2 regions of the Pectobacterium nicotianae genome follow, and region 2 is predicted to be linked to the other one. Evidence: predicted binding sites of a transcription regulator. Region 2 holds the regulator's gene; the other holds the start of a gene.
The links. Region 2 encodes Fur, which represses iron uptake genes when iron is present. Its sites were predicted from a motif close to ATAATAATGAGAACNACTATCAA; they were not measured.
Positions count from the first base shown of each region.

Region 1: the regulator Fur is predicted to act here: its motif matches at 13,071-13,093, upstream of MYB54_RS17775 (Nramp family divalent metal transporter).

Region 1 is NZ_CP096821.1:3,983,062-3,999,147, forward strand. Features, by position in the region: gene licT (BglG family transcription antiterminator LicT) at 1-464, shown strand, start outside; gene MYB54_RS17725 (LacI family DNA-binding transcriptional regulator) at 692-1,729, shown strand; gene MYB54_RS17730 (glycosyl hydrolase 53 family protein) at 1,800-3,323, opposite strand; gene MYB54_RS17735 (ABC transporter ATP-binding protein) at 3,533-4,618, opposite strand; gene MYB54_RS17740 (carbohydrate ABC transporter permease) at 4,655-5,467, opposite strand; gene MYB54_RS17745 (carbohydrate ABC transporter permease) at 5,469-6,350, opposite strand; gene MYB54_RS17750 (ABC transporter substrate-binding protein) at 6,414-7,679, opposite strand; gene nudK (GDP-mannose pyrophosphatase NudK) at 8,062-8,643, opposite strand; gene MYB54_RS17760 (glycerol dehydrogenase) at 9,044-10,141, shown strand; gene MYB54_RS17765 (MFS transporter) at 10,345-11,505, shown strand; gene MYB54_RS17770 (2-hydroxymuconate tautomerase family protein) at 11,525-11,728, shown strand; gene MYB54_RS17775 (Nramp family divalent metal transporter) at 11,795-13,033, opposite strand; gene grpE (nucleotide exchange factor GrpE) at 13,292-13,879, opposite strand; gene nadK (NAD(+) kinase) at 14,029-14,907, shown strand; gene recN (DNA repair protein RecN) at 14,989-16,086, shown strand, end outside.
Region 2 is NZ_CP096821.1:3,429,165-3,445,250, forward strand. Features, by position in the region: gene pgm (phosphoglucomutase (alpha-D-glucose-1,6-bisphosphate-dependent)) at 201-1,844, opposite strand; gene seqA (replication initiation negative regulator SeqA) at 1,905-2,441, opposite strand; gene ybfF (esterase) at 2,716-3,483, shown strand; gene ybfE (LexA regulated protein) at 3,773-4,054, shown strand; gene MYB54_RS15375 (methyl-accepting chemotaxis protein) at 4,173-5,840, opposite strand; gene fldA (flavodoxin FldA) at 6,729-7,256, shown strand; gene fur (ferric iron uptake transcriptional regulator) at 7,587-8,036, shown strand; gene glnS (glutamine--tRNA ligase) at 8,100-9,758, opposite strand; gene nagE (N-acetylglucosamine-specific PTS transporter subunit IIBC) at 9,947-11,443, opposite strand; gene nagB (glucosamine-6-phosphate deaminase) at 11,802-12,602, shown strand; gene nagA (N-acetylglucosamine-6-phosphate deacetylase) at 12,621-13,766, shown strand; gene nagC (DNA-binding transcriptional regulator NagC) at 13,864-15,087, shown strand; gene asnB (asparagine synthase B) at 15,291-16,086, shown strand, end outside.

The DNA of each region.
Region 1 (16,086 bases), 550 kb from region 2:
TAGCCTCGCGGGCACTCAACGACATTAACCAGCAAATGAATCTGGAATTACCCGAAGAGGAAGCGGGCAATATCGCCTTCCATTTGGTCAACGCCCAAACCGACGTCCAGAATATGGAGAACACGCTCCAGTCGGTCAAAATGCTGAAAGATATCTTTAATATCATTCAGTACAACTTCCATATCGTGATTGATAAAGAATCCATTAACTACTCACGCTTCCTGACGCACATGCAATTCTTTATTCAGCGTCTGTTGGAAAATAGCCTGATTCATTCAAACGATGACTTTATTTTTGAGCAGGTCACCAAAGAATATCCTGATGCCTATAAATGCAGCAGACTGATCAAAGACTATATTCACAACCTGCTGAACATCGACATTTCTAACGATGAAATGCTGTACCTGATTATTCATATCGTCCGTATCACCCCAGAACAGGAAAGTGCGCCCAATCGGCGATAAATTGATCAGCGGTTTTCCTGCCGCTGCTGCACATCCTCGTTCTGATGACCTCACAAGTGCAACACGCGCAAGACCCCATCCCTGATAGTCCATTTGGACAAGGAACACCCCATGCGGGTGACACGGCGATTACTGAAAGTTTCATCGCATTTTTGGGTACTGGGCATGTTCAATCAATAAGGCATTGGCTACTATCATTTTCATAAGCAAATTATGGAAAATTTTTTGTGGCAACGATTACAGATATCGCTCAAAAAGCTGGGGTGGCAGCCTCGACCGTTTCTCGCGTACTTAATAACGATCCCAGCCTGTCCATAACCAAAGAAAAGCGCCAACTCATCAAGAAAATCGCCCATGAGTTGGCCTATTTATCGCCTACACAACGTAAGCAGCAGAAAAAAAGGTTAGAGAACTCGCTTGTTGTCCGCTCTCATTTCAAAATGGATAATGAAAACGTATTAAATCTCGCCGTCGTCCACTTTCTTACGCCCTCAGAAGAACTTAACGACCCTTATTTCACCGCAATGCGTATTGGCATTGAAAACCGCTGCCACCATTTTAATATTTCGTTACGCAATCTATTCACCACCAATTTATCATCCAATAGCCAGACTTTAGCTCAGGCGCAGGCGATCATTTGCGTAGGTCACTTTAGCGATAGCGACATCGCCTTAATTTATTCATTAAATAAAAACCTGATTTTTATCGACTCGGCCCCTCTCGATAAACAATGTGACGCCGTGCTTTTTGATCGGGAAGCGGCCGCACGCGAAGTATTACATTACATTGTGAATAGCGGCGCTCAGCGCCCCGCATTTATAGGGAACAATGAAAGCCGGTTGCATGTATTTCAGGAGATAACGCAAAAACACAATATCTACGACGAGTCGCGATGCAAGGTCAGTCAGTTATTCTGTATTGAGTCCGGCTATCAGGCGATGAATGAGTTGCTGCAACAAAAAGAGTGGCCTGATGTCGTGTTCGCGGCGACAGACATTATCGCTATTGGCGTGTACCGGGCGATTCAAGAGAAAGGTATTGCCATTCCTAAGCAAATAAAAGTGATTGGGATGAATGACATCCCCACAGCACAACATCTCAATCCCAGTTTGACCACAATGCGACTTTACCCCACTGAAATGGGCGAAGCCGCCGTCGATCTGTTTTTAGAATTGGTGGCAGGACGCTATTATAAAAAACACGTACAGATTGGTTATGAGATGGTTTGGCGCGAAAGCTTCACACTCAACGATGCCCTTTTATAATACGTGCACTTATCTTTCCTATCCTTACCAATAAAGCGGCCACGTAAGCAAGCTACGCGGCCAGAGAACGTCAATTAGCGGTTATTTTCCACAGCTGATTCCATCCCCCATTATCATGCCATTGAATACCGGATGCACCGTTCTCTGTTGAACGGCTGTTAACATCCAAAAGCTTCCCACTGTTCCTATTCATGATTTTATAATAGCCATCGCCAGCATCTAAAATCAGCCATTGCTGGCTAAAATGGCCGGTGTTATACATTTGGAGAATTTGCGCACCATCCTCATTGGCACTGAAATTAACATCAATGTACTTTCCGCTATTCACATTCACCAGATTGAAATAACCATTGCCAATCGCATTAAAATAAAAACGCTGGCTGTCCCAGTTGCCGTCACTGTATTGTTCAACCCATGCGCCGTCTTCACGCGAACCGCTCACAACATTAAGCGATTTACCACTATGTCGATTAGCGATCTTATAACGGGTTCCGTTGATGAAATTGATTTGTGATTCGGCAAACGCGTCCAGCGCTCGGGTAAATTGCAATACATTGGTTGAAACTTGCGTCGTCGCGCCTAACGCGTAGCCGTCCGGTAACACCTTTGCATTACCCGCAGGTTCCCAATAAAAAACCCCAATTCCTTTATTTCCCGGCACCGCTTTAACAAGATTAATCGTATCCCTAATCGTCCAGTAACTGTCTGTCGGGTTGGTTTCCAAACCGCCGACTTCAACGACCATGACTTCCTTACCATATCGGCTCGCCATATCATTGAGATTGCTCGCCAGAGCACCAGTGAGCTCCCAATAGTTTTTCCCTTCCCAGTAGGGATAGAACGAAAAGCCAATCACATCGGTTTTCCCACCGTGCGTGGTGAGGAAATTGTCAAAAAACCAGCGAGAGTTTGAATTATTATTCCCATGCGCCAGATGGCTGATCACCTTAGAGGAAGGGCTGACCGCTTTAACCGCATCATAGCCCGCATTCAGTAGCTGCGTTAGATTGGCAAACCGGCTGGTACTGCCTTCCGGGAGTAAAATTCCCGGGTTCATTTCGTTGCCGACCTGCACCCATTCCGGCGTCACGCCAGCGGATACCAACGCAGTCATCACTTCATGAGTGTGATTATAAACGGCCGTCGTTAATTGACTCAGATTGTAGTTCGCCCACGCCGCTGGCTTTATTTGATGACCCGGATCCGCGAAAACATCACTGTAGTGGAAATCCACCATGACGCGCATTCCCATCACTTTGGCGCGCTGCGCGGCATCCACCACGCGGGTTTTATCCGTATAGCCAAGCATCGTCCAGGTCGTATTATCTTTATGCCATAGCGCGCTGGGGTCGGGATTAACGAAAATACGCAGCCGCACAGCGTTTATGCCGTGATCGCGCAATATCTGTAATACATCGCGCGGCGTTCCTGCATCATCACGCCAGCTTACCCCTCGATCTTCTAATTGTTTTACCCAGCCAATATCCGCGCCATAAGCAAACGGCTGCGCTGCTTTCGCCAGATTGGCTGACATGAACCCTATAAACAGCATTAACAATATAGAGATGATTCCTGAATAATTATTCTTTTTCATTCATTTCTCCTTGAGGTAACACGCTTAAAGGGTATTTATTACATAAATACCCAGGTACAGATTAAAAATAGAGGGGATACTGGTAAAAATAAATTTCACAGAATAAACCAAGCAGCCATTAATGGCTGCTTAGCTATTTTCTAATTTTTTCACTTATTTAACATGACGTTTTCTATGGCGTTATCCTCGTCATGACAGACATTTTATTTTTAATTAATCCGTTTTCCATTTTCATCAAAAAAGTGCAGATGTTCACTACGGCACGTCAGCGGAATCGTTGAGTAAGGCACAATACTATTATCACCCGACAAATGAACCTTGAAATTATTAACGCCAGAATACGCACCAAAAATATAGGTCGCATTGCCCAACCTTTCCGTGACCTCACTCGTGATCGACAAGCTGACGTCCCCACCGTTCGGGTCAATACTCAGGTGTTCAGGGCGAATACCCACGGTAATTTTCTGATCGGCGCACAACCCGTGGTTAGCAAGATTAACGGAAAGTGTATTGAGTTTATTGATCAAGATACTCACGTTGCTCCCTTCAACCTGTAGCACTTCGCCAGGTAGAAAATTCATATTCGGCGAACCGATAAAACCAGCGACAAAAAGATTTTCTGGCTTATGGTAGAGCGCCATCGGTGTCCCAACCTGCTCAATATATCCCTTGTTTAACACCACAATTTTATCCGCCAGCGTCATCGCTTCGACTTGATCGTGCGTCACATAAACCATGGTGTTACGCATTTCCTGATGAAGCCGGGCAATCTGTAAACGCATTTCCACGCGTAATTCGGCATCGAGGTTCGATAAGGGCTCATCGAATAAGAACACTTTAGGATCGCGCACAATGGCACGCCCAATCGCAACACGCTGACGCTGACCGCCAGACAACTGTTTCGGTGTGCGGTCTAACAGTGCTTCTAGCTGGAGCGTCATCGCGGCCTTGCGCACCATTTTTTCGACTTCAGCTTTGGGGTGCCCGTTCATTCTCAACCCAAACCCCATATTTTCAGCCACCGTCATATGCGGGTACAGCGCGTAAGACTGGAACACCATCGCAATCCCCCGCTCTGCGGGATCGAAATGGTTAACTAAACGGTTATCAATATGAATTTCGCCATCCGTGATATCTTCCAATCCTGCGATCATTCTCAGCAACGTCGATTTACCACACCCCGACGGGCCGACGAAGACCACAAATTCGCCTGAATTAATCTCAAGATTAATACGATGGATGGTTTCAGTCTTATCGTAACGCTTCACTATATTTTTTAATAAAATATCAGCCATGTTGAACCTCAAACTTAATTTGCCATTGCGCGCGTATTACTTCACTGCGCCCGTCATGCTGGCGATAAATTGCTTTTGCATGGCGAAGAAGATAAGTAAGCTAGGAAGAGTAGAGATGACTGTTCCCACCATAATAAGCCCGAAGTCTGGAGAATAGGCAGAAGCAAAGCTGGATAACACCAGATTAATCGTCTTTAATTCATTAGACTGGAGGACAATAAGCGGCCAGAGAAAGGCATTCCATGACGTCATAAAAACAATGATAAATGCAGCGGAATAGCTGGCTCGCATAATCGGTACGTAGACATACAGAAAAATTTTCCACTCCGCGACGCTTTCCACGCGCGCAGCATCGATCAACTCTCTCGGAAACGTTTTCGTACATTGCCTAAAGTAGAAAATAATAAAGGCTCCGGCCACCGTCGGCATGACAACGGCAAAATGCGTATCCAGTAAGCCAGCCTTACCAAACATGGTGAAAAGCGGGATCATTAATGCCGCAAACGGGATCATCATCGTCGTTAATAGCGCCACATAGACACGTTCACGATTCTTGCTGGAATAAATCTCAAAGGCATAACCCGCGATAGAGCACACCACCAGCGTCGATACCGTGCTAATCAACGCAATCTTTGAGGTATTCCAAAACACTAATGCCAGATCCACCTGACTCGTCAGATTGGTAAAGTTGACCAGTAATTGATCGCCAAACGTGAATTTCCCCATGTTGATTTGGCTGGTGCTATTCGTGCTCGATACCACCATCCAATAGAATGGGAAAAGCGAGAAAATGCTCATCAGCACGAGAAAAATATGCATCAGTATGCTGTTAATTTTACTTTTTCTCATATTATCCCTTCCGTGCTGCTTTAAACTGAATCAGCGCAAGTATTGCTGAAAAAACAACAATCACGTATGAAACCGTTGCCGCATAGCCAAAGTTCGGTACAAATTTGAATGACAGATTATAAATATAAAGCGATAACGTCAGCGTCGCATTTGCTGGGCCACCATTCGTGATATTCATGACTTCATCAAACAGCTGTAATGTGCCAATGGTTGATGTCACACTGGTAAAAAGAATAACCGGTTTCAATAAAGGTATGGTGATGAAGAAAAACTGCTTAATTGGGCTGACACCATCGACTCGGGCGGCCTCATAAATCGATTTATCAATATTCTGCATAGCTGAAAGATAAAATATCATGTTATATCCCGTCCAACGCCATGTAATGGCAATAATGATGGTCACTTTCGCCCAGAAAGGATCGGATAACCACGGAATCGGATCGTCAATAACATGAATAAACAGCAAGAATGAATTAATCACGCCATCCAGTTCAAACATACTCTTGAAAAGAATGGAGTAGGCCACCAGTGAGGTTACACAGGGTAAAAAAATCGCTATTCTAAACCATTGACGATATTTAAGCTGAGACGAGTTCAAACAAGAAGAAATAGCCAGTGATAATAGAATCATAATGGGAACTTGGATTACCAGAAACGTTAAGGTATTCCAAAGTGCCGTTTTGAACATAGGATCACTGAATAAACGAATGATATTTCCCAGGCCAACAAATTGTGTCACCACACCACGGCCAGACTGAAAAGAAAGCCAAAGTGATTTGAAAATAGGGTATATCGTCATTAAGGCAATTAACCCAACAGCGGTAGCGACAAAAGCCCAGCCGTTGATGTTATAAAGCCTATTCATTTTAGGTTTATACATCATTATCACACCATCGATTTCTGGAGAGAAATACTTGAGGGCTTGCCGCCCTCAAGCTCACACTCGCTACTGCATAATCTGATTTTTTAATGTCGCTTCGGCGCGTTTTAAAACGTCATCAACAGAATCGCCTTTCAGTAATGCAGGTATTTCAGCAGCAATGGCGTTATCCACTTCCTGGGTATACATTCCATAGGAAACCTGTGGAATTTCAGTCACCCATTTAGAGAAATCAGCAAACACGGGTTGCCCGCCAAAGAACGGATCGTGTACCGCGTAAGCAGGGCCGGAAGTGGCGGGAAGGAAGGTGGCGAGCGCACCGCGATCAACCAAAAGGGTTTGATACATATTGCTATCTGCCGCAAAGGTTTTCTGCAAAAATTCAATCGCCTGTTTAGTATTTTTGCCACCTTTTAAGACATACCAGCTCGATCCCCCCTGATTGGAAGCATGTACCGCTTTGTCGAGGTTCAGCCGTGGGATCGGCGCAACACGCCATTTTCCTTTCTGATCTTCAGCACTTTTAATGGAGCCAATCACCCATACACCAGAAACCACACTCGCCGATTTTCCGGCATTAAAACTCCCGACGAAGCTCGACCAGCCTGAGATAGGACGTGCAATTTTCGCGTCATTAATCGCTTTAATCGTTTTTAACGTTTCTTTCAGTGCATTGTTTTTGGTGAGGTTGAGTTGCCCTTGATTATCGAAGAACCATTCTCCACCGGACTGCATCATAATATGAGGGAGAACCACATCATTCATATCGTAGGTCAGCATATCAACACCGGTTTTCGCTTTTACCTGCTTACCGATTTCAATATATTTATCCCAGGTAATATTCACCATATCACTCTCTTTATATCCGGCAGCCTCCAGATAATCGAGTCGATAGAACATTCCCGCCACGCCGGAATCAAAAGGAACACCGTATACCTTATCCCCTACCGTCATCACTTTCGTTTTATAAGGTGCAAACTGGCTATAATCGATAGCATCCTGTAATGGGATAAACGAGTCAGGATAAGCCTGAAGATATTTCTGAGCATTATAATCTTCAATAAGCACAATATCAGGAAGCGAGTTTTTAACCCCTGAAGCCAACATGGTATTTAATTTCTGCTCAATATCTTCTTTACCTGAGTCGATCACTTTCAGACTAAAACTTGGATCGGCTTTTTTATATATCGACGATGCCTCATGCATTGCCGCGACATTGAAGTTAGGATCCCAGGCCCACACGGTGACTTCAGCAGCCAGGCTATGACTCGATAAGCCCAGCGTGAGGAATGAAACTGCAAATAGGGTAGATACTTTATTCTTGATCTTCATCAGAGCAGTCCTTCTTTACTTTTTGTAAAGAGAGAATATGAGTTACTGCATAATGAAGCAACGAGTTACACCGCTTACATTCTTTCATCCGGTGATACGGGTCACACAACAGGGAGAAAAATGACTAAATATTCGATCTAAATACAAAAAATTTAGGAAAAATTTCCTCCTATAAAGCCCATACCAGCCCATAAAAATGATGAAAACAAAAACAAAAACCACCACATACCATTGAAAATAAAACAAAAAATAACAGTGTAAAAAGGTTAATCAGCTCATATTAACCATAATCCCCCCTTCACCGTGGAATTACGCAAAAATGAAAGCGTTACCACAGAAAATCAAGCGGCACATGGGGATACCCGTGTGCCGCAAAATATGCCTATGCCTTGGCAAACCAGCCGCGGATGATCGCGTGCTGTAGCAGCATGATGGTCTTGCCGTCTTTAATTCGGCCATCGTTCATCATCGCGACGACTTCGCTGAACGGCAGTTCCAGCACCTCGATATCTTCATCTTCCACACCACCGCCCAGATTATCCCTCTGCGACTCATCGTATTCAGCAGCGAAAAAGTACACACGCTCCGTCACGCTGCCCGGCGACATGTAGGCATAGAACAGCTTTTCCACGTTGCCGATCGCATAGCCGGTTTCTTCGATGGCCTCGTTACGGATACATTCTTCGGGCGAATGGTCGTCCAGCAAACCCGCGCAGGTTTCCAGCAGCATGCCGCTTTCGTTGCCGTTGACGTAGGTAGGAATACGGAATTGTCGTGTCAGAATCACCGTGCCTTTCGCCCGGTTGTACAGCAGAATCGTCGCGCCATCACCACGGTCATAAACCTCACGAACCTGGCGAACGACGCCGCCATTATTTCTTTTTAAATCAAATGTATATTTATTCAGAATATACCAATTATCGGATAGCAGCTTCTTTTCGACGATATCAATGGGAGACGACATGCAAACACCTCGATGCTCGATGACTGAAGGGATTTTTTGGTGATAACGCTTCGTTACAATCGTTTTCATTATAACGGTGCAAATTCATCATATCCCCTTTTAGCCCCAGCATAAACGGGCTGTGCAACGTAAGCCAAACGGAAACATCTCGTTCAATAAACGCTAACCACATGATTTACATAACACGAAATCCTCGGCAACCCGGCCGTACTTTTCAGCCAGCCTGTGTGCATTGTCTATACTGAATCTTCAGTAACTCACGTTCCGGGAAGTCGCTGCGTTTTCGTCGCCCTATAACCACCGTCAGTTCGTCATAACGCGCTTATCGCAACCGCCTTCCATGATTTACGCGGATTCAATACCGCATCACTTCTCCAATAACATCATCGAGGTAGATAACATGAGTCATTTCATTTTCTCTTCACCTGGAAAATATGTTCAGGGTCGCGGCGTGCTGGATCTACTGGGCGAACAGCTCAAGCCGCTGGGTGCGAAAGCGTTTCTGATGGCGGACAGCACGGTGTGGGACATCATCGGCCAGCGCGTCGATGCCTCACTCAAACAGGCGAGCATCGGACACCATTACGAGCGTTTTAACGGTGAGGCTTCCAGCAACGAAATCACCCGTCTTGCCAAGCTGGCGCGTGACGCAGGGACGAATATCGTCGTTGGATTAGGTGGCGGCAAAACGCTGGATACGGCAAAAGCCGTCGCCGATGAGCTAAAACACAACGTCGCTATCGTCCCAACCGTGGCCTCAACGGATGCACCGTGCAGCGCGCTGTCCGTCATCTATACCGATGACGGCGTGTTTGAATCCTACCGCTTTTACAATAAGAACCCCGATCTGGTGCTGGTCGATACCGCCGTGTGTGCGCAGGCACCCGCGCGTCTGTTCGCCTCCGGCATTGCCGATGGCCTGGCCACGTTTGTCGAAGCACAGGCCGTTCAGCGCTCTCACGCCCTCTCCATGGTGGGCGGTAAACCCACGCTGGCGGGCATGGCAATTGCCGAAACCTGCGAAACAACGCTGCTAACCTATGGCTACAGCGCCTATAAAGCCGTGGAAAAAGGCGTGGTCACACCGGCGGTAGAATCCGTGGTTGAAGCCAACACGCTGCTTTCCGGTCTGGGCTTTGAGAACGGCGGGCTGGCTGGCGCGCACGCCATCCACAACGGATTTACCGCGATCAAAGGCGATATCCACCACCTCACACACGGAGAAAAAGTTGCCTACGGCACGTTAACGCATATGGTGCTGGAGCAGCGGCCTGATGAGGAAATCGCCCACTACATCCGCTTCTACCGCGCCATCAACATGCCGACCTTGTTAAAAGATCTGCATCTGGAAAATGAGCCGTTTGAGAATCTGATCAAAGTGGGTGAACTGGCGTGCAGTGACGCCGATACGTTGAAAAATCTGGACAGCAGGCTAACGGCCGAAGACGTCGCCCACGCGATTGTTGCCGTCGATGCGTTCAGTAAAACCATCGCTTAACCGCAGCCGCGGTAAAAAAGCCCGACTCCCGCGAGATCGCTCCAGCGGAGTCGGGCTTGATATATCCGTTGCACGTATCTCTCCGTCGTTTTCCTGCCAAAGAACGTTCTTTCTGCGTCACCAACCTGCTCATTACTATTCACTTTCATTTGACGAGAAAACGGGCAGGATAACGACATACTCTCTCACCCCTGAGCCATCGAATGACGGAACGTCCTCGCTATATCGCCCAATCGGATACGCTGGTTCTTGCCCTTTTCGGGACGATCGTGCTGGCGTTAGGAATGGGACTAGGGCGCTTTTTGTATACGCCGATGCTGCCTGTGATGCTGGAGGAAGGTCGCTTCACCTTCGGTCAACTGTCCTATATTGCCAGCGCGAACTACGCCGGCTATCTGTTCGGTAGCCTGTTTTTCTCTTTTAGCCGCCGCGCTTCAACCGCTCAACCCATGTTCCTGCTGTTTGCCGCAGCGGCCGCAACCGGCGTTTTGCTCTTCGCGATGGCTCTGACCACCGATACGACGCTGGTCATGATCGTTCGCTTCCTCGCTGGGATCGCCAGCGCAGCGATGATGATCTTCGGTTCTTTGACTATTTTGCACCACACAAGGAATCCTCTCGTTATCGCCTCGCTCTATGCCGGGGTTGGCGTGGGGATCGTGTTGGGCAATGAATACATCGTCATCGGACGGCATTACGCCCTCACCGCCGAGCCATTGTGGTGGGGTGCGGCTTTGATCGCCGTACTACTTATGTTCGCCCTACTTATCCTTTCACCGCATCAATCCACCGTCGCACGTCAACCGATGGTCAATGCTGATGAACCGCCTCTACTTGGCTGGCGACGGCTTGCACTGCTGTACGGCCTCGCGGGCTTCGGGTACATCATCATCGCTACCTATCTGCCGTTGATGGTGACCGCACTGGACATGCCGCGTTTGTCCCTGCATTTATGGTCGCTGGTTGGGCTGGCGGTGATTCCTGGCTGTTTTTTCTGGCTATGGGCTGCCAGCCGCTGGGGAACGTTATCCTGCCTGACAGCAAACCTGCTCATTCAGGGAAGCTGCGTCCTGTTGACGCTGTTCAGCCACTCCCCCGTGGCATTGATATTCAGCTGTATCGGCTTTGGTGCTACTTTTATGGGAACGACCTCGCTGGTGATGCCCTTAGCCAAGCGGCTACGCGCACCGCACGGCATCAACCTGCTTGGGCTGGTGACGCTCACTTACGGCATCGGCCAGATTCTTGGCCCACTGCTCACCAGCGCCCTGACGAATACCCACGCTGTCGCGCCAGCGATCCTGTGTAGCGCAGCAGCACTTTTTATCGCGGCAGGGCTCTGTTTTCCCTACCGTCAGCCATAACCATCATCCCGGAGAATCCATGCCATACGTCAACATCAAAATCACCAATGAAGGCGTCACCGCTGAACAAAAGCGTCAATTGATTGAAGGCGTGACCCAACTGCTGGTCGATGTGCTAAACAAAAACCCCAAAACCACCGTGGTGGTAATTGATGAGGTCGAAACGGACAACTGGGGAATCGGCGGCGTGCCGGTGACGGAGTTGAGGAAGGCCAGCAAGTAAGAAAGCTGGTGATAAAGAGTGGAAAGGTGCCACGCTATTCTGACGTAACAATCGGTGGCACCCGCTTTATATCCCCAACATCGTATCAATCAGCAGATACATATTGAGAGAAACTACCAGTACGACAATAAGTTGCCCGATGCGCTGAACCCATTTGCCGTTAACCATCGACCCCATCAGTTCACGGTTGCCGGTGAAGGACAGCAAGGGAACCAGCGCCAGCGCAATCCCGAAGCTCAGCACCACCTGACTCAGCACCAGCACCCGCGTCGGATCCATACCGGACAGAATCACGATAAACGACGGCAGCATCGTCACGGTGCGGCGCACCCAAAGTGGGATATGGAAACGCACGAATCCCTGCATCACCACTTGGCCCGCCAGCGTGCCAACGACGGTAGAGGACAGGCCAGCAGCCACCAGGCTCAGACCGAAAATGACCGCGGCGGCTTTACCCAGCAGCGGCTCCAGCGTGAGGTAGGCTTTATCCAGATCGGCAATATCCTGATTACCACTGAAATGGAACGCCGCCGCTGCCGTCGCCATCATGGCCAGGTTGACGAATCCAGCGATGGTCATCGCAATTGCGACATCGACTTTCGTCGCCGAATAACGCTCGGCACGGGTATGGCTACCTTCATGCTGTGTCAGGGAAGAATGCAGATAAATCACATGCGGCATAATGGTCGCCCCCAACACGCCTGCGGCCAGCAGCACGGCATCGGAGGTTGGCAGACTAGGAATCGCCATCCCTTTGGCTAACGCGGACAGCTCAGGCTGAGAGAAGACCAACTCGACAATATACGCCGCGGCAACAAACAGCAGCAGGCCGCCGATGACCATCTCCAGCGGCTTCTGCCCGCGCTGTTGCAGCATTAAAATCAGGAAGGTTGCAATGGCGGTGAGGATCGCGCCTTCCAGCAGCGACACGCCCAAGAGCAGTTTGAAACCAATCGCCGCACCGATAAATTCGGCCAGATCGGTCGCCATCGCAATAATTTCGGCTTGCACCCAATACGCCCAAACGGCCGGACGCGGAAAGCGATCGCGGATATGTTCCGCCAGATTCTTACCCGTTGCGATCCCCAATTTGGCGGACAGCAGTTGGATCAGCATCGCCATCAGGTTCGCCCACACCACCACCCACAGCAGCGTATAGCCATAGGCCGCGCCAGACTGGATATTAGTGGCAAAGTTACCCGGATCGATATAACCAATCGCCGCGATAAACGCCGGGCCCATCAAAGACAGTTTGACCTTCCTCGATGTGCGGCTTGTTGATTCAATAACACGGCTACCCGGCATAGTATGACCCTTCTAACACTGGTGTTTTATTACTCTCACAAAAACGATAATGATTATCAAGTGCATTTAGAGTGGTAATACCAATTCTTTTGATAGTTAATGATGATGAGTCATTCAAAACCTAAAAAACATCTTTTTTATCAAACAAATCTTAACAAAATATAAACAAAAAACCCCATGCAGGGCACGGGGTTTGGAATGAAGATACGCTGTCACTATGGTACGTAAAAAGCCGATGGTGCGTAAAAGCAGACAGAATCAGTCTTGTGCTTTTGATACCGCGACCATCGCCGGACGTAGCAAACGACCGTTCAGCGTATAGCCTTTTTGCATGACCATCATGACATGGTTCGGCTGGTGATCGGCCGAAGGTAACATCGTCATTGCCTGATGCACTTCTGGGTTAAACGGTACGCCCACATCACCCACAACTTCGATGCCAAACTTGCGTACAGCATCCAACAACGATTTCAGCGTCAGTTCAATACCTTCAATCATCGCAGCCAGTGATTCGTTGGATTTATCCGCCGTATCCAGCGCACGTTCCAGGTTGTCGATAACCGGCAGCATTTCGCTGGCAAATTTCTCTACCGCAAATTTGTGCGCTTTCTCAACATCCATTTCCGCACGGCGGCGAATGTTATCGGCTTCAGCACGGACGCGAAGCATATTGTCACGTTCACGCTGTTGCAGTTCGCTCAACTGAGTTTCCAGTTCTGCGATGCGCGCATCACGCGGGTCAGCTACGTCTGCCGTCTCTGGCGCGGCATCCGCTTGCTGCCCTTTTGCTGCTTCCTTTTGATCCAGGACTTGCTCGTCAGGCGTTTTCTGTTCTTTACTACTCATGAAATTCTCCGCGGTTTAGCATTAATCTCGCTAGTTGCTTATTATGGGGATCAAAATCGGGGATTCAAGGGAACCCGTCATATATTGGTTCCCGCCGCTGCCGATACACCACGCTGAGGACAAAAACAGCAATGAACACACCGCTTACAATGAACAGGCCGTTTAATTGTATTGGCATTGTCGGCCATCCGCGCCACCCAACGGCGCTGGCAACGCATGAGATGCTCTATCACTGGCTCACCGACAAAGGTTACTCGGTTCTGATCGAGCAGCAGATCGCCCGTGAGTTGAATCTAAAAGACGCACCGACAGCGAGCCTTGCCGACATCGGCCAGCAGGCGGATTTGGCGGTTGTCGTTGGCGGTGATGGCAACATGCTCGGCGCAGCGCGCGTGCTGTCGCGCTATGACATCAAGGTGATCGGTGTGAACCGTGGCAACCTCGGTTTTCTGACCGATCTCGATCCTGATCAGGCGCAGCAGCAGCTTTCTGACGTTCTCGACGGCCATTATTTGAGCGAACAGCGTTTCATGTTGGAAGCGCACGTTTGCCGCGCAAACCAGCAGGACAGCATCAGTACCGCCATTAACGAAGTGGTGCTGCACCCCGGGAAAGTCGCGCATATGATTGAATTTGAAGTTTATATTGATGACAAATTCGCCTTCTCCCAGCGTTCAGACGGCCTGATTATCGCCACGCCCACCGGCTCCACCGCCTATTCCCTTTCCGCTGGCGGCCCGATTCTGACGCCGTCGCTGGATGCGATTGCGCTGGTGCCCATGTTCCCGCATACGCTGTCTGCCCGCCCGCTGGTCATCAACAGCAGCAGCACGATTCGGCTGAAATTTTCTTGCATTACCAATGACCTGGAAATCAGCTGCGACAGCCAGATTGCGTTACCGGTACAGGAAGGCGAAGAAGTCCTCATTCGCCGCAGCGAACATTACCTGAATCTGATTCACCCAAAAAATTACAGCTATTTCAACACTCTAAGTTCTAAACTCGGCTGGTCAAAAAAATTATTCTAAAATTTTACCCAGCCACTTTACTGTATATAAAACCAGTTTATACTGTATGCAATCACATGTGATTACATACAGGGGTTTATCATGCTGGCGCAACTCACTATCAGTAACTTCGCCATCGTGCGCGAATTAGAAATCGATTTTCAGTCAGGAATGAGCGTAATCACCGGGGAAACCGGTGCGGGGAAATCAATTGCGATTGATGCCCTCGGTTTATGTCTGGGAAATCGTTCTGACGCCAGCATGGTCAGGCCGGGCGCTGCCCGCGCCGACATTTGCGCCCGCTTTGCGCTGGCGGATACCCCGACGGCACGTCAGTGGCTGGAAGAAAACCAGTTGGATGACAGCAACGAGTGTCTGCTACGCCGCGTCATTAGCGCCGATGGTCGTTCACGCGGCTTTATTAACGGCACCGCCGTGCCGCTGTCTCAACTGCGTGAACTCGGCCAGCATCTGATTCAGGTGCACGGTCAGCATGCTCATCAGCTACTGCTGCGCCCCGATCATCAAAAACACCTGCTGGATGCCTATGCCGATGAACCAAAGCTGCTGGTTGCTATGCAGCAGGTTTGGCATCAGTGGCACCAAAGTTGCCGCGCGCTGGCGCAGCTGCAACAGGCGGCCATTGAGCGCGAAGCCCGCCGGGAACTGCTGCAATACCAATTAAAAGAGCTAAACGAATTCGCCCCACAGCCCGGTGAATATGAGCAGATTGACGTTGAATATAAGCGTCTGGCGAATAGCGGTCAGCTACTGACGATGAGCCAACAAGCTATGCAACTGCTTAGCGAAGACGACGAGCAGAACATCATCAGCATGCTGCACAGCGTAAAACATCAGCTTGGCGAACTCATCAGCATGGATGACAAACTGTCTGGCGTGCTGTCCATGCTCGAAGAAGCCGGCATTCAACTTAGCGAAGCCAGCGATGAGCTGCGCCACTACAGCGAGCAGATGGATCTCGATCCGATTCGGCTGTATGAACTGGAACAACGCCTGTCGCGCCAGCTCGCGCTGGCACGCAAGCACCATGTTGCTCCAGAAGCGCTCCCCGCGTTCCATCAGCAGCTATTGGAAGAACAGCAACAGCTGGAACAGCAGGAAAGCGACCACGACGCGCTTAACGCTTCCGTCGGCGAATACCATCAGCAGGCATTGCACCTTGCAGAACAGCTGCACGTG
Region 2 (16,086 bases):
GCCAGGGACAAAAACGTCAGGAACGTTTTTGAACGTCGCTTGCGACGGCCCTGAAAGGGTGAATCTCAGGGATGAGATTCATATCTGCGCAACCCGAGCTTATATGGACGTACTTGCAGCGTCTTTACGATCTATCCGTTACACCCGCTCTGCGGACTTTGTCAGCAGTCTGAAAGGCGCTGCAAGCAGCGCCTTTTCACTTATTTAGCCGTTGCGAGTACCGCACTGACAATTTCTACCGCTTCTTTCTCGATTCGCTCGCGGTGTTCCGCCCCGAGGAAACTTTCACAATAGATCTTGTAGGCTTCTTCCGTACCGGAAGGACGCGCAGCAAACCAGCCGTTCTCCGTCATCACTTTCAAGCCACCAATCGATGCACCGTTACCCGGCGCAGCGGTCAGGCGTGCAGTAATCGGATCGCCCGCCAGCGTGCTGGCTGATACCTGCTCAGGTGACAGCTTAGACAGCACCGCTTTTTGCGCATGCGTCGCGGAAGCCTGAATACGGTTGTAGCTCGGCGCGCCAAAACGCTGTGCCAGCTCATCATAGTGCTGCTGCGGGTTTTTACCCGTCACGGCCGTAATTTCCGCCGCCAGCAGACACAGAATGATGCCGTCTTTGTCCGTCGACCACGGCGTGCCGTCAAAGCGCAGGAAAGACGCCCCCGCACTCTCTTCACCGCCGAAGCCAAAGCTGCCGTCATACAGGCCGTCAACGAACCATTTGAAGCCAACCGGCACTTCTACCAGCTTACGGCCCAAATCTGCCACTACGCGATCGATCATCGCACTGGATACCAACGTTTTGCCGACAGCAACAGATTGTCCCCACTGAGGACGGTGCTGGAACAGATAGTTGATCGCCACCGCCAGATAGTGGTTCGGGTTCATCAGCCCGGAAGGCGTGACAATACCGTGGCGGTCATAATCAGGATCGTTGGCAAACGCCAGATCGAATTTGTCACGCAGCGCCAGCAGCCCACCCATCGCGAATTCTGACGAGCAATCCATACGGATCACACCGTCATGATCCAGCGACATAAAGCGGAATGTCTGATCGACGGCATCGTTCACCAGTGTCAGATCCAGCTTGTAGTGCTCTGCGATACGCTGCCAGTAGGCAATACCGGAACCGCCCAGCGGGTCGACGCCCAGCTTCAGACCGGCGCGTTGGATCGCCGCCATGTCCACCACGCTAGCCAGCCCTTCGACATAGGCCTGAACCAGATCCTGTTCATGGACGTGTCCGCTATTCAATGCCTGATCCAGCGTAATGCGCTTCACGTCACGCAGTTCATCCGCCAGTAGCGCGTTCGCACGCGTCTCAATCACACTGGTAAGGTTGGTATCCGCAGGGCCACCGTTCGGCGGATTATATTTGATCCCGCCATCTTCCGGCGGGTTGTGGGACGGCGTAATCACAATGCCGTCCGCCAGCGCACCGCCCTGACGATTGTGAACCAGAATCGCGTTAGACACCGCAGGCGTTGGCGTAAAACCATTATCCAACTGAACGATCACATCCACGCCGTTGGCAGCCAGCACCTCCAGCACGGAGATAAACGCCGGCTCGGAGAGCGCGTGAGTATCTTTACCGACATAGCACGGGCCGCTGATGCCTTGCTTTTTACGCTCTTCTGCAATCGCCTGCGCAATCGCCAGAATGTGCGGTTCATTAAAGCTATGACGCCCCGCGCTACCGCGATGGCCAGACGTACCGAATTTCACCGCGTGCGCTGTGTTGCCGACTTCCGGGCGCAGCACATAATATTGTGACGTTAACTGTGCCACATTAATCAAATCGCTCTGCCGGGCAGGCTGTCCGGCCCTTGGGTGATTAGCCATTGGCGCTTCTCCCTAACGCTGTAGTTAGATAAGTGGTTGATATAGGCTATAGATAAATAATTAGATGGTTCCGCACACTTTTTCTGTCAGTTCCGCTGGGAACTGCATCGTCAGCATGATGTGCTCAACCATGCTGCGTTTACGACCGGTATTCGTGTTGGTAATCACCCAGTATGGCGTGCCCGGAATATGCTTGGGCTTGGTGTGTGTGCCATGCTGAAGCAACGTTTGCTGGTCGCCCGCGAAATAGACGCGGGTGCGGCCATGAAGAGATTCTGTCGCGGCAGCAAATTCCTGCGGCGATAAGGTATACAGCGTGGACAGAACCAGCATAAAGCGATTGATGGCTTTATTCTGTTCAGCGTATTCATCCGACAGCAGCAGCTCACGCAGGGTTCGTACCCGATCACGCGGGCTCGGTGCAGCGGCAGGCTGAGACGTCGTCGTTGCGGCAGCCGTTACCGCAGGCGTTGTGACAGGCTGCCCAGCGGTAAATTTCAGCATGCGCCGTAAAATATCTGATGCGCTCTCACCAATATGCTGTGTGTGGCTGGCAATATAACGATAAAGCTCTTCGTCGACTTCAATAGTTTTCATCTTTATCCAGTGCTGTTTTTACCCATTACCATGCAAATTACAGAGACATTTTCCTTTCTGTAACCCGACATCGATGGATAGATGACTCAAATCAAAAGGATTATACAGGCGTTCAAACATTATCGAACAGCGGCATAATGGGACAATAGCAAAAGTCAGACTATGCCCCAATGCCTTTCACATCCCTTCAAGTGGCTATACTGTTCCTTCAGCGACAACATTCATTCTAAAGTCATGATACCCTAAGCCCATGTCTCTCTGAATGAACTTCACCATGAAATTGAATCATCGCTGGCAAAATGCGCACCAGCCCACAGATAAGCTCCCTGTCGTCCTGATTCATGGCCTGTTTGGTACATTAGATAACCTTGGCGTATTGGGCCGGGATTTGCAAAACACGCATGACATTCTGCAAATCGATTTACGTAATCACGGTTTGTCGCCGCGTTCATCGCAGATGAACTACCCAGCGATGGCGCAGGATGTGCTGGCATTACTGGATGAACTGAACATCGAACGCACTATCGTTATTGGGCATTCAATGGGCGGAAAAGTCGCTATGGCGCTCAGCGCGCTCATTCCCGAACGATTGGACAAGCTGGTCGCCATTGATATCGCACCGGTGGATTATCAGGTGCGTCGCCACGACACGATCTTTGCCGCGCTGCGTGCCGTAACGGAAGCGGGCGTGACATCACGCGCAGAAGCGACAACACTCATGCGCCAGCACATAAAAGAAGACGGCGTAATTCAGTTTTTGCTGAAATCCTTCCAACAGGGAGAGTGGCGCTTTAACGTGCCAGTGCTGTGGGATGAGTACGAAAACATCGTTGGTTGGCAAGAGGTTCCGGCCTGGCAAGGGCCAATTCTGTTCATTCGCGGCGGCGATTCTCCCTATCTGGACGATTCCTACCGCGATTCGCTATTGCGTCAATTCCCAGCAGCGCGTGCGCATGTGATCAGCGGTGCTGGACACTGGGTTCATTCAGAAAAACCCGATGCGGTTTTGCGCGCTATCCACCGTTTTCTGGACACGAATTAACCAGACGACACTGACACTGGCGGATTCATGATAACGGCGGCAGTTAACCGTTGTCGCCGCCAGTGCGGCTAGGGTATGATGGCGCCCGCAGTAGAGGGACGGCTGATTCAGCCACAAGCATTGTAACCACTTCATCAAAATGCACGCATCACTCCCAACATGTTTCACAGATAGAAAACCGCCACCTGACAATCCTGTAGCAGGATGAGAATAGGCATCGGTTGTATCTTTTAAACAAGACGGGCAGCGCGGTGTATTTTGGTCCGAATACCTTGCAGTATCATTACTTATGGCAAAAGAACAAACGGATCGCACCACACTGGATCTGTTCGCAGACGAGCGTCGTCCGGGCCGCCCCAAGACCAACCCGCTCACGCGTGACGAACAACTAAGAATCAACAAGCGTAATCAACTACGTCGCGATAAAGTTCGTGGGTTGCGCCGTGTTGAATTAAAGATTAACAGCGACGCCGTCGATATCCTGAACAGCCTTGCTGAAGAGCGGAACATTAGCCGCAGTGAATTGATTGAAGAGATGCTGCTGGCGCAGTTGGCCGAACAGCAATCCTGATTGACGTAACCTGATATTTATAAATAACTTAAGTATTCACATCTTGTGCGGCGCCATTTCTGACGCCGCCTGAACATTCACCCAAGATTACACACGCTATCTCAGATTAAAACGACGCTTAGAACTTTTCCCAGTTGTCGTTACTGGGCGGTAGCGCCTTGCTTGCACGCGGGGCAATCGCCGGCGTTTTCTGCACCGGTTTTGCCGCCACTTGCAGTCCTGACTGCGTATCGGACAGTTGGAACAGCGATACAGTCTGGTTCAACAGCGCCGCCTGCTCTTCCAGCGACAAGGCTGCTGACGAGGCCTGTTCAACCAACGCGGCGTTTTGCTGCGTCACGCTGTCCATTTCTGCCACGGCCTGACCAACCTGCGCAATCCCTTTGCTTTGTTCTTCCGATGCCGACGCAATTTCGCCCATGATATCCGTCACGTTAGTCACCGCACGAACGATATCCTGCATGGTGTCACCCGCGTCGCTAACCAGATTGGAGCCGGTATCCACACAGCGAACAGACTCAGAAATCAGCCCTTCAATCTCTTTCGCTGCCTGCGCACTGCGCTGCGCCAGGCTGCGGACTTCGCCCGCCACCACGGCAAACCCGCGACCTTGTTCACCCGCACGCGCCGCTTCTACCGCCGCGTTCAACGCCAGAATGTTGGTCTGGAACGCGATGCCGTTAATCACAGTGGTGATCTCTGCGATTTTTCTCGAACTGCCGGAGATTTCCGCCATGGTTTTCACCACGTTCTCAACGATTTCACCGCCCTTCTTCGCCGTTGTCGAGGCTTGTAATGCCAGTTGGCTGGCGTGGTTGGCGTTTTCGGCGTTCTGTTTCACCGTTGCCGTCAGTTGCTCCATGCTCGCCGCAGTTTCTTCCAGCGCGGAAGCCTGCTCTTCGGTACGTGAAGACAGATCGTTGTTGCCTGCGGCAATCTCAGAAGCACCCTGATAGATGGAATCCGTGCTGTTTCTGATCGTGCTAACCGTGCTAGCCAAACTCCCCTGCATTTCACGCAGCAGTGGGAACAAGCGACCGACACAGTTATTACCAAAGTCCAGAATCGGTTTGCCCAAGTGGCCGGAAGCAATCACGCTAAAGTGATAGCGCAGATCGTTTAACGGACGAACCAGACATACCACCAGATAGCGGTCGGTCAGGAACAGCATGACCAGGCCGATAATCAACCCGCTCAGCAAAATGTTCTGTCCAATCGTGGTGATTTGTTCAAAACGAACACCTGCGGCATCAAATTTCTCTGCGCTGGCGTTACTGAATGCTGAGAGAGAGGCGCCAAACTGACGACTCAATGGTGGCACAACGTTCTTGGCCTGATTTTGGTAGTCATCCAGCGCGTTGGCAACGGCCTTTTGGTAAAGCGGTTCAACGCCCTGAGTCACCAGGTTATTCCAGTCACGGCTGACCGCCTGTACCAGCGCAGCATCCAGACCCGCATGATCGATAGCATTAAACGCCACCAAATCAGATTTCAGTTTATCCAACGCGACAAGTGCAGAAGCCTGCTCTTTATCTGCGGTAGCATTATCACCGCTGCGACGAGCATCAACTGCACGCGCCAGACGGGTTACCATTCGGAAATATTGATCGTTGCCCTGGTTGATAAAATTCATGTTCTGAACCAGCAAGGTGCTGGTTTTCGAGGTCGCCGTCATCTCTTTAAAAGAGAACATGGTATATATCGACACGCCACCCCAAAGAACACAAAAAATGCCCAGAACCCACAGCATCGCGGTTCTGATGGCAATATTTTTTATAAGTTTCATAGCTCACTCCAAATCAGGAAAATGGTTAAAAAGATTTTTATCGCTAATCAACCGATATGAATCAGAAAATTCACACCATGAAACAGGTCACTTCTCCCTAGCGTTCACATTTCACCGAGTTGAAAACTCAAAAACCACGCTAACTCATCGGCTAAATACAGAGAATATTTAGCGTTCTCGCTATATTTATTAATATAATTTTTCACACTGAGAATAAATTCACCTATTTCTATAGATATAAGTATTTTAATCAGAGAGTTGCAATCAAACGTGCCGCGCACCCGCGTCCTGCTTGTGTTGGCACGGACATACCATTAGGCAATAAGGTGATTTGAGATGAGTTTTCATTTTATTCTTTAACATCAAAAGAATAAAACCCTTTCTTTCATGATTGCATCGTTTCAGCTGCAAATGGTTATAGTTCTTATTTCCATTCATTAAGAATATTCCCGAGAAATGTTACAGATTTTCAGTCCTATAAAACATTATCTTTTGTGTGCATTTTAACTCTCAGGAATAGTAACGTACCGCTCCGTGATTTTTATTTTTCACAAACAGAAGTCTGCTTTTAATTACAATTGAAACAACCAGAGAAATAAAAAATACATCCATAAAAAATGAAACATCGTTGCAAATATATAACCGTAATTATATTAAGGAAATGTGTACTGAATCTCAGACAATAACATAAACCCTATTCATTATGAGGAATTTAGTATCACACAGAGATACGTTTCGTTTCCTTACTCACCTTCGCACGTCACACGCTCTTGATTTACGCATCCTTACCGATACGAGTTTCTCCCGATGTGAGTGTCTGTTATTATTAACAGATAAGTGGGTGAAACATTACACCATACCATTAGGAATCAAGAGGTTATTTAATTCATGGCACTCATCGGAATATTCTTTGGCAGTGATACCGGCAACACTGAAAACATCGCCAAAACGATTCAACAGCAGTTAGGCACCAACGTCGCTGATGTTCATGACATCGCCAAAAGCAGCAAAGAAGACCTCGAAGGTTTCGATATTCTGCTGCTGGGTATTCCAACCTGGTATTACGGTGAAGCTCAGTGCGATTGGGATGACTTCTTCCCGTCGCTGGAAGAAGTGGATTTCACAGGAAAATTGGTTGCCCTGTTTGGCTGCGGCGATCAGGAAGATTATGCAGAATACTTCTGTGATGCCATGGGCACCATCCGTGACATTATTGAGCCTCGCGGCGCGACAATTGTCGGCCACTGGCCAACAGAGGGCTATTACTTTGAAGCCTCTAAAGGGCTCGCCGACGACAATCACTTCATCGGCCTGGCTATCGATGAAGACCGTCAGCCTGAACTGACCAGCGAACGCGTAACAACGTGGGTGAAACAGATCAGCGATGAGCTGAACCTGAAAGAACTGGTTGGCTAAGCCATTTCGGCTCTGATAATCCCTATCAGAGCCGAAAACAGCATTGATAGGTAAAACCTTTCATAATAATTGATACATTTTTTTAACTTCTATCAGTAAACCTGTACAATAATCCCATCGGCTTTGTATGTGCATCATCATTTCCTCATTCATCAACAACGAATTGCGTTGTATACCAATAGTGTGAATGGGGACAATATTGTTAACATTCCCTTGTTTTCATTTTGTATGCGCGGTTCTATAATTGAGACGCTTTTGCATTTTTTGAGCCGACCGATGTCATAGGCTAGGCAGCCTCCATTGATAAGTAAGCAACAGGATTAAACCCGCATGACTGACAACAATACCGCATTAAAGAAGGCCGGCCTGAAAGTCACTCTTCCAAGACTGAAAATACTGGAAGTGTTACAGGACCCTGTCTGCCATCACGTCAGTGCGGAAGATTTATATAAGAAACTGATTGATATGGGCGAAGAGATTGGTCTCGCTACCGTCTATCGCGTACTCAACCAGTTTGATGATGCGGGTATCGTAACCCGTCATAACTTCGAAGGTGGCAAATCCGTCTTTGAATTGACGCAGCAGCATCATCACGATCACTTAATTTGCCTCGACTGTGGCAAAGTCATTGAATTCCGCGATGAATATATCGAAGCACGTCAACGTGAGATCGCAGAAAGACACGGCATTAAACTGTCCAACCACAGTCTGTATCTTTATGGGCATTGCAGTGAAGGGGATTGCCGAGAGGATGAAACCCTGCACGATTCCACACGATAAATCGACCGCATAAAAAAATAAAACCGCCGAGGCGGTTTTATTTTTGTCTTCTAACTGGTGGCCTTAGCCTACCCAGGTATCACGTAGCCCAACCGTACGGTTAAACACCAGATGTTCTGCACTGGAGTAAACGCGGTCAGCACAGAAATAGCCTTCACGCTCAAACTGATACGCTTTCTCAGCTTCTGCCTGCGCCAGGCTTGCTTCCACAAAACCTTGCGTAGTTTTCAGTGAATCTGGATTAATCGTCGACAGGAAGTCTTCCGCCGCGCCAGGGTTTGCCACACTGAACAGGCGATCGTACAAGCGGAATTCAGCTGGTACCGCGTGAGCCGCAGAAACCCAGTGGATAACGCCTTTCACTTTACGACCATCAGCCGGATCTTTGCTCAGCGTTTCCGCATCATAGCTACAGTAAATCGTGGTGATAGTACCCTGCTCGTCTTTTTCAATGCGCTCTGCTTTGATCACATAAGCGTTACGCAGACGCACTTCTTTACCCAGCACCAGACGCTTGTACTGCTTGTTGGCTTCTTCACGGAAGTCAGCACGATCGATGTAAACATCGCGACTGAATGCGACCTGACGTGAACCCATTTCTGGCTTGTTCGGATGGTTTGGCATCGCGACAAACTCTTCGTGCTCGGCTGACAGATTCTCGATCACGACTTTGACCGGATCCAGCACCGCCATGGCACGCGGCGCGTTCTCATTCAGGTCGTCGCGGATACAGGACTCAAGCGCGGCCATTTCCACGTTGTTATCCTGTTTCGTTACGCCGATGCGCACACAGAATTCACGGATAGAGGCTGCGCTATAACCACGACGACGCAGACCAGAGATGGTCGGCATACGCGGATCGTCCCATCCTTCAACGACGTTTTCCACCACCAGTTGATTCAGCTTACGCTTGGACATAATCGCGTATTCGAGATTGAGGCGGGAGAACTCGTACTGACGTGGATGGCAAGGAATGGTGATGTTATCCAGCACCCAGTCATACAGACGGCGGTTGTCCTGGAATTCCAGCGTACACAGCGAATGCGTGATCCCTTCCAGCGCATCGGAAATGCAGTGGGTGAAGTCATACATCGGGTAGATGCACCACTTGTTGCCCGTCTGGTGGTGATCGGCAAATTTAATGCGATACAACACCGGATCGCGCATCACGATAAAGGACGATGCCATATCGATTTTTGCACGCAGGCAGGCTGTACCTTCCGCAAACCCACCGTTACGCATTTTTTCAAACAGAGTCAGGTTTTCCTGCACGGTGCGATCGCGGTAAGGGCTGTTTTTGCCCGGTGCCGTCAGCGTACCGCGGTATTCGCGAATCTGCTCAGGCGTCAGTTCATCAACGTAAGCCAGCCCTTTACCGATCAGCTCAACCGCATAAGCGTGCAGTTGATCGAAATAATCAGAAGAATAGCGAACGTCGCCGCTCCATGAAAAACCCAGCCACTCAACGTCACGTTTGATCGACTCAACGTATTCGATGTCTTCTTTTACCGGATTGGTATCGTCAAAACGCAGGTTGCATTGCCCCTGATAGTCACGCGCGATACCAAAATTCAGGCAAATAGACTTTGCATGCCCAATATGCAGATAGCCGTTCGGCTCTGGCGGGAAACGCGTCTGAATATGGTCATGCTTACCGGACGCCAGATCTTCATCAATAATCTGACGGATAAAGTTGGTTGGGCGGGCTTCAGCCTCACTCATTCTTCATTCCTCAATGCTAAAACGACGTATAACCGACAATGATCCAACAAGCTACGCTGGGAAACAACCGTTAGTTTCATTTAATTATTCATAACGAAAAAAAAGGGCGAGATTGCTATCTCGCCCTATCCATTTCATCGGTATAACACCGCGTTAAACGATCAACATCGTCGTATTACACCTTGTCATTATATCTTGTCATACTCTGCTTTCAGCGCGGTCGCTATCGATTCAGCCTGCGTACCCACCACAATCTGTACGCTCTGCTTATTCAGACGAATAACGCCCGCCGCGCCAAGACGTTTTGCCTGTGCATCATCAACCAGAGAGGAATCAGCCACGTTCAAACGCAGACGTGTGATACAGGCATCAATGCCCGTCAGATTGGCTTTTCCGCCAAGTGCCTGCAAATAGCCCCGCGCCAGCGTCGCCGTATCGCTTGATTTCTCACCTGCAGACGCCGTGCTCACGTCATAGCCATCGGCTTCGCTACCGCTCACAGCCAGCTCACGTCCTGGCGTTAACAGATTGAAGCGAGTGATGGTAAAGCGGAACACCACATAGTAAATGACGAAGAATACCAGCCCCTGAGCAAGCAGCATGTACCACTGGGTGGCCAGCGGGTTACGTGAGGACAGCACCATATCGACCAGACCCGCACTGAAACCAAAACCGGCAATCCAATGCATGCTGGCTGCGATAAAGACAGAAAAACCGGTCAGCAACGCATGCAGGAAATACAGCACCGGCGCAACAAACATGAAGGAGAATTCCAGCGGCTCAGTGATCCCAGTAAAGAAGGAAGCAAATGCCGCCGCCAGCATAATCCCGGCCACTTTGCTTTTGTTTTCAGGGCGTGCGCAGTGATAAATCGCCAGCGCGGCACCCGGCAAACCAAACATCATAATCGGGAAGAAGCCTGCCTGATAACGTCCAGTGATCCCCACGACGGCTTTACCAGAATCGATAGACTGTTGGCCGGCCAGGAAGTTAGGAATATCGTTGATACCCGCGACATCAAACCAGAACACGGAATTCAGTGCATGGTGCAATCCAACAGGAATCAACAAGCGGTTAAAGAAGGCATAAACCCCAGCGCCGACCGACCCCATCCGTTGAATGTGTTCACCGAACGACACCAGCGCATTGTAAATCACCGGCCAGACGTACATTAAAATGAACGCCACCAGAATCATCAGGAAAGAAACCAGAATCGGAACCAAACGGCGTCCGCTGAAGAAAGACAGTGCTTTAGGCAATTCAACCTGACTGAAGCGGTTATACAGTTCAGCGGACATGACACCGACCAGAATCCCGATGAACTGGTTTTCAATCTTGCCAAATGCGGCGGGTACCTGTTCAACAGGGATCCGTTGGATCATGGCAACAACGGCCGGTGAACACAGCGTGGTCAGTACCAGATAACCGACAAAACCGGTCAATGCCGCCGCACCATCTTTATCTTTCGACATACCGTACGCGACACCGACAGCAAACAGCACGGCCATATGCCCGATAATCGCCTCACCCGATTTGATGAGGAGAGCCGCCAACGCGTTCTCGCTTCCCCAGCCAACCGGATCAATCCAGTAACCTATCCCCATCAGGATAGCGGCAGCAGGCAGCGTCGCGACAGGCACCATCAATGCCCGACCGACTTTTTGTAAATAGCTCAGAGTACTCACTTTTCCCTCTCTTACCTTTGCGAGGTAATGAAATGTTGTGGGGCAAACAAACCTGCCAATAAATTTCACTGCCGAAGAACGTCGCTGTCGAAAACGTCATTGTCGAGAAAACGTGGCAGCGGTGGTTCTTAGGGGGAGTGTAAGAAAAATAATTCGCTACACAAATTAAACCCCGTAATTATGTGATAAAAATCACCAAAAAACTGCATACAAAAAGTTTATACCTGAATAAAACCCCAACTTATTTCAAGATTAAAAAAAACGGAGTAGACTAATTTTAATGCATAGACAAAACGCGCAACTGGCGCGATTTGCGCAATAACGTATTTAATTCCACTAAAAAATCAGGAGAGCGCCGATGAGACTCATTCCTTTAACCACCGCCGCCGACGTCGGAAAATGGGCCGCCCGCCACATCGTTGAGAAAATTAACGCTTTCAAGCCCAGCGCAGAGCGCCCTTTTATTCTGGGATTGCCGACGGGCAGTTCACCGCTGGAGGCCTACAAATCGCTGGTCGCCATGCACAAAGCCGATCTCGTGAGCTTCAAACACGTTGTCACCTTCAATATGGATGAATATGTCGGTCTGCCGACCGACCATCCAGAAAGCTATCATACCTTCATGCATCAGAATTTCTTCAATCACGTTGATATTCCGCGTGAAAACATTAACCTGTTGAACGGCAACGCAGAAGACACCACAGCAGAATGTCGCCGCTATGAAGAGAAAATAAAGTCCTACGGGAAAATTCATCTTTTCATGGGCGGCGTGGGCAATGATGGACATATCGCCTTCAATGAACCCGCCTCCTCTCTGGCCTCCCGCACCCGCATCAAAACGTTGACAGAAGAAACCCGTATCGCTAATTCCCGTTTCTTCGGCGGGGACGTCAGTCTGGTGCCTAAATTTGCCCTGACCGTGGGCGTCGGTACGTTGCTGGATGCCGAAGAAGTGATGATTCTGGTGACCGGTCGTAACAAGGCGCAGGCGCTACAGGCTGCAGTAGAAGGCAACGTTAACCATATGTGGACCATCAGCTGTCTGCAGCTTCACGCCAAAGCCATCATGGTTTGTGACGAGCCTTCAACAATGGAGCTGAAGGTAAAAACTGTTAAATATTTCCGTGAGTTAGAAACGGAAAGCATGAAAAATCTCTAACCGATGCGGGAGTCGATGATGTACGCATTAACCCATAGCCGGATCTTCACCGGCCATCAGATTCTGGATAATCACGCCGTCGTGATTGCTGATGGGCTGATCGAACGAGTCTGCCCACTTGCCGAGCTTCCTGCCGGCATTGAACAACACGACCTGAGCGGTGCGTTCCTCGCCCCGGGTTTTATCGATCTCCAGTTGAACGGCTGCGGCGGCGTGCAGTTCAACGACTCGCTGGACACGATCTCCGTCAAGACGCTGGAGATCATGCAGCAGGCGAACGAGCGTTCAGGTTGTACCAGTTTTTTACCTACGCTGATTACCTCCAGCGATGCATTTATGAAGCACAGCATCGATGTGATGAGAGACTGGCTGGCGCAGAATAAGCATCAGGCGCTAGGGCTGCATCTCGAAGGTCCGTGGCTGAATGTACTCAAGAAAGGCACACATGACCCTGCCTTTATTCGCAAACCAACGCAGGAACTCGTCGACTTCCTGTGCGCCAACGCGGATGCCATTACGAAAATCACGCTGGCACCGGAAGAAGTCGAACCGTCGGTTATCCGCCAGCTAACAGCGGCGGGCATTATCGTCTCTGCCGGGCATTCCAACGCCACCTGGGAACAGGCGAAGCGGGGTTTTGCCGCTGGTATTCGTTTCGCTACCCACCTGTTCAACGCCATGCCGTATCTGACAGGCCGCGAACCCGGATTGGTCGGCGCGATTTACGACGCCCCGGAAGTCTATTGCGGTATTATCGCGGATGGACGACACGTTGACTGGGCCAATATTCGCAACAGTAAACGTATCAAGGGCGATAAATTGGTGCTGGTGACCGACGCCACGGCACCGGCCGGCGCGGATATTGACCAGTTCATTTTTGCTGGTAAAACCATATACTACCGTGATGGTATTTGTGTCGATGAACACGGCACCCTGAGCGGTTCGGCACTGACGATGATCGACGCCGTACGTAATAGCGTCGAACACGCGGGCATCGCGCTGGATGAGGCGATTCGGATGGCAACGCTCTACCCTGCGCGCGCCATCGGCGTGGATAAGCAGTTAGGCAGTATTGAAAGCGGTAAAGTGGCCAACCTGACCGTCTTTGACCGTGACTATCACATTCTCAAGACGTTTGTTAACGGTAATCCTGTTTGGGGATAAAACGAGAAACGCCTTGGGGTAAAGCGGAAATACGTTGAGGTAAACTGAGATAAGGTTTACCCCAACGTTGAGTTAAACCTAAGCGAGTAACTTCTTAATGACCACAGGCGGACAAGCGCAGATAGGGAATGTCGATCTGGTTAAGCAATTAAACAGCGCGGTGGTTTACCGCCTGATTGACCAGCAGGGTCCGATCTCACGAATTCAGATAGCAGAACAGAGCCAGCTTGCCCCCGCCAGCGTGACCAAAATCACCCGCCAGCTTCTGGAACGTGGGCTCATCAAAGAAGTCGATCAACAGGCCTCCACCGGCGGCAGACGCGCCATTTCGATTATCACTGAAAACCGCCCTTTCCATACCATAGCGGTACGCCTTGGTCGCTATGACGTCACCATTGCGCTGTACGATTTGCAGGGAAAAGCGCTGGAAGAAGCGCACTACGATCTACAAGAAAAAACGCAGGAGTCGCTAGAAGCCGCACTCTTTCATGTTATCAGTGGCTTTATCGCCAGCCATCAGCGCCGTATTCGCGAGCTCATTGCGATCTCGGTTGTGCTGCCGGGGCTGGTTGATCCCGTTGCGGGCATCGTCCGCTATATGCCACACATCAGCGCGAATAACTGGCAACTGGTCGAAAATCTGCAACGTCACTTCAACGTTACCAGCTTTGTCGGTCACGATATCCGCAGCCTGGCGCTGGCAGAACACTATTTCGGTGCCACCCACGATTCACTGGATTCCATCCTGGTACGCGTCCATCGCGGCACAGGCGCGGGTATTCTCGTCAACGGGCAAATTTTTCTCGGCAGTAACGGCAACGTGGGCGAGATCGGCCATATTCAGATCGATCCACTTGGCGATCGCTGCCACTGCGGCAATTTCGGCTGTCTGGAAACCGTCGTCGCCAACGCCGCCATTGAACAACGCGTACAACACCTGCTGGGTCAGGGCTATCCCAGTAAGCTTTCTATCGATAGCTGCACGATTTCTGCGATTTGCAAAGCGGCAAACCGTGGTGATGCCCTCGCCCGTGAAGTCATCGAACAGGCCGGACTCAATCTGGGCAAAGCGCTGTCCATCGCAATCAACCTGTTCAATCCTCAGAAAGTCGTGATTGCTGGTGAAATCACCGAAGCAGAAAAAACGCTGCTTCCTGCGATCCAACGCTGCATCAACGCACAGGTGCTGAAAGAATTTCGTCACAACCTGCCGATTGAGATATCCAGCCTCAACCACCTTTCCGCTATCAGCGCGTTCGCTCTGGTCAAACGGGCGATGCTGAACGGCGTGCTGCTACAGCAATTGCTCGAAAATGCCTGATTCCCTTTCTGGCCGGATTATGTAATCCCTAAAAATTCGGCCTTTCCCTTCTATGAATTTGACGAATCAACATCAAAAAACCGAATAAATTAACGAAACACCACGCCGATGGCTTTTTTCATTAAATAATATTGAATTCCTATGGCACTTTGATGCTAAATCAATGGCACTGAGTTCGAACCTGTCATTACTGGGAGTCATGTATGTGTTCTATTTTTGGTGTGCTTGATCTGAAAAGCGATCCTGTTGAACTGCGTAAGAAAGCGCTGGAGTTATCCCGTTTGATGCGTCACCGCGGGCCAGACTGGTCCGGCGTTTATGCCAGCGACAAAGCCATTCTGGCTCACGAACGTCTGTCTATCGTTGACGTCAACACGGGCGCACAGCCGCTTTACAACGCCGAGCGCACCCACATTCTGGCCGTTAACGGTGAAATTTATAACCATCAGGCATTGCGTCAGCAATACGGTGACCGTTACGCTTTCCAGACTGGCTCCGACTGCGAAGTGATTCTGGCGCTGTATCAGGAAAAAGGCCCAGAATTTCTGGATGAACTGCGCGGCATGTTCGCCTTTGCCCTGTATGACAGCGAAAAAGACGCCTACCTGATTGGCCGTGACCACCTCGGCATCATCCCGCTGTACATGGGTTACGATGAGCACGGCAACCTGTATGTCGCTTCTGAAATGAAAGCGCTGGTGCCGGTTTGCCGCACCATCAAAGAATTCCCAGCTGGCAGCTACCTGTGGAGCAAAGACGGTGAAATTCGCGAGTATTACCAGCGTGACTGGTTTGATTACGACGCAGTAAAAGACAACGAAACGGATAAAGAAGCGCTGCGCGATGCGCTGGAAGAAGCGGTGAAAAGCCACCTGATGTCTGACGTGCCCTACGGCGTGTTGCTCTCTGGCGGCCTGGATTCCTCCGTTATCTCTGCAATCACCAAAAAATATGCGGCACGTCGCGTGGAAGATGACGAGCGTAGTGAAGCTTGGTGGC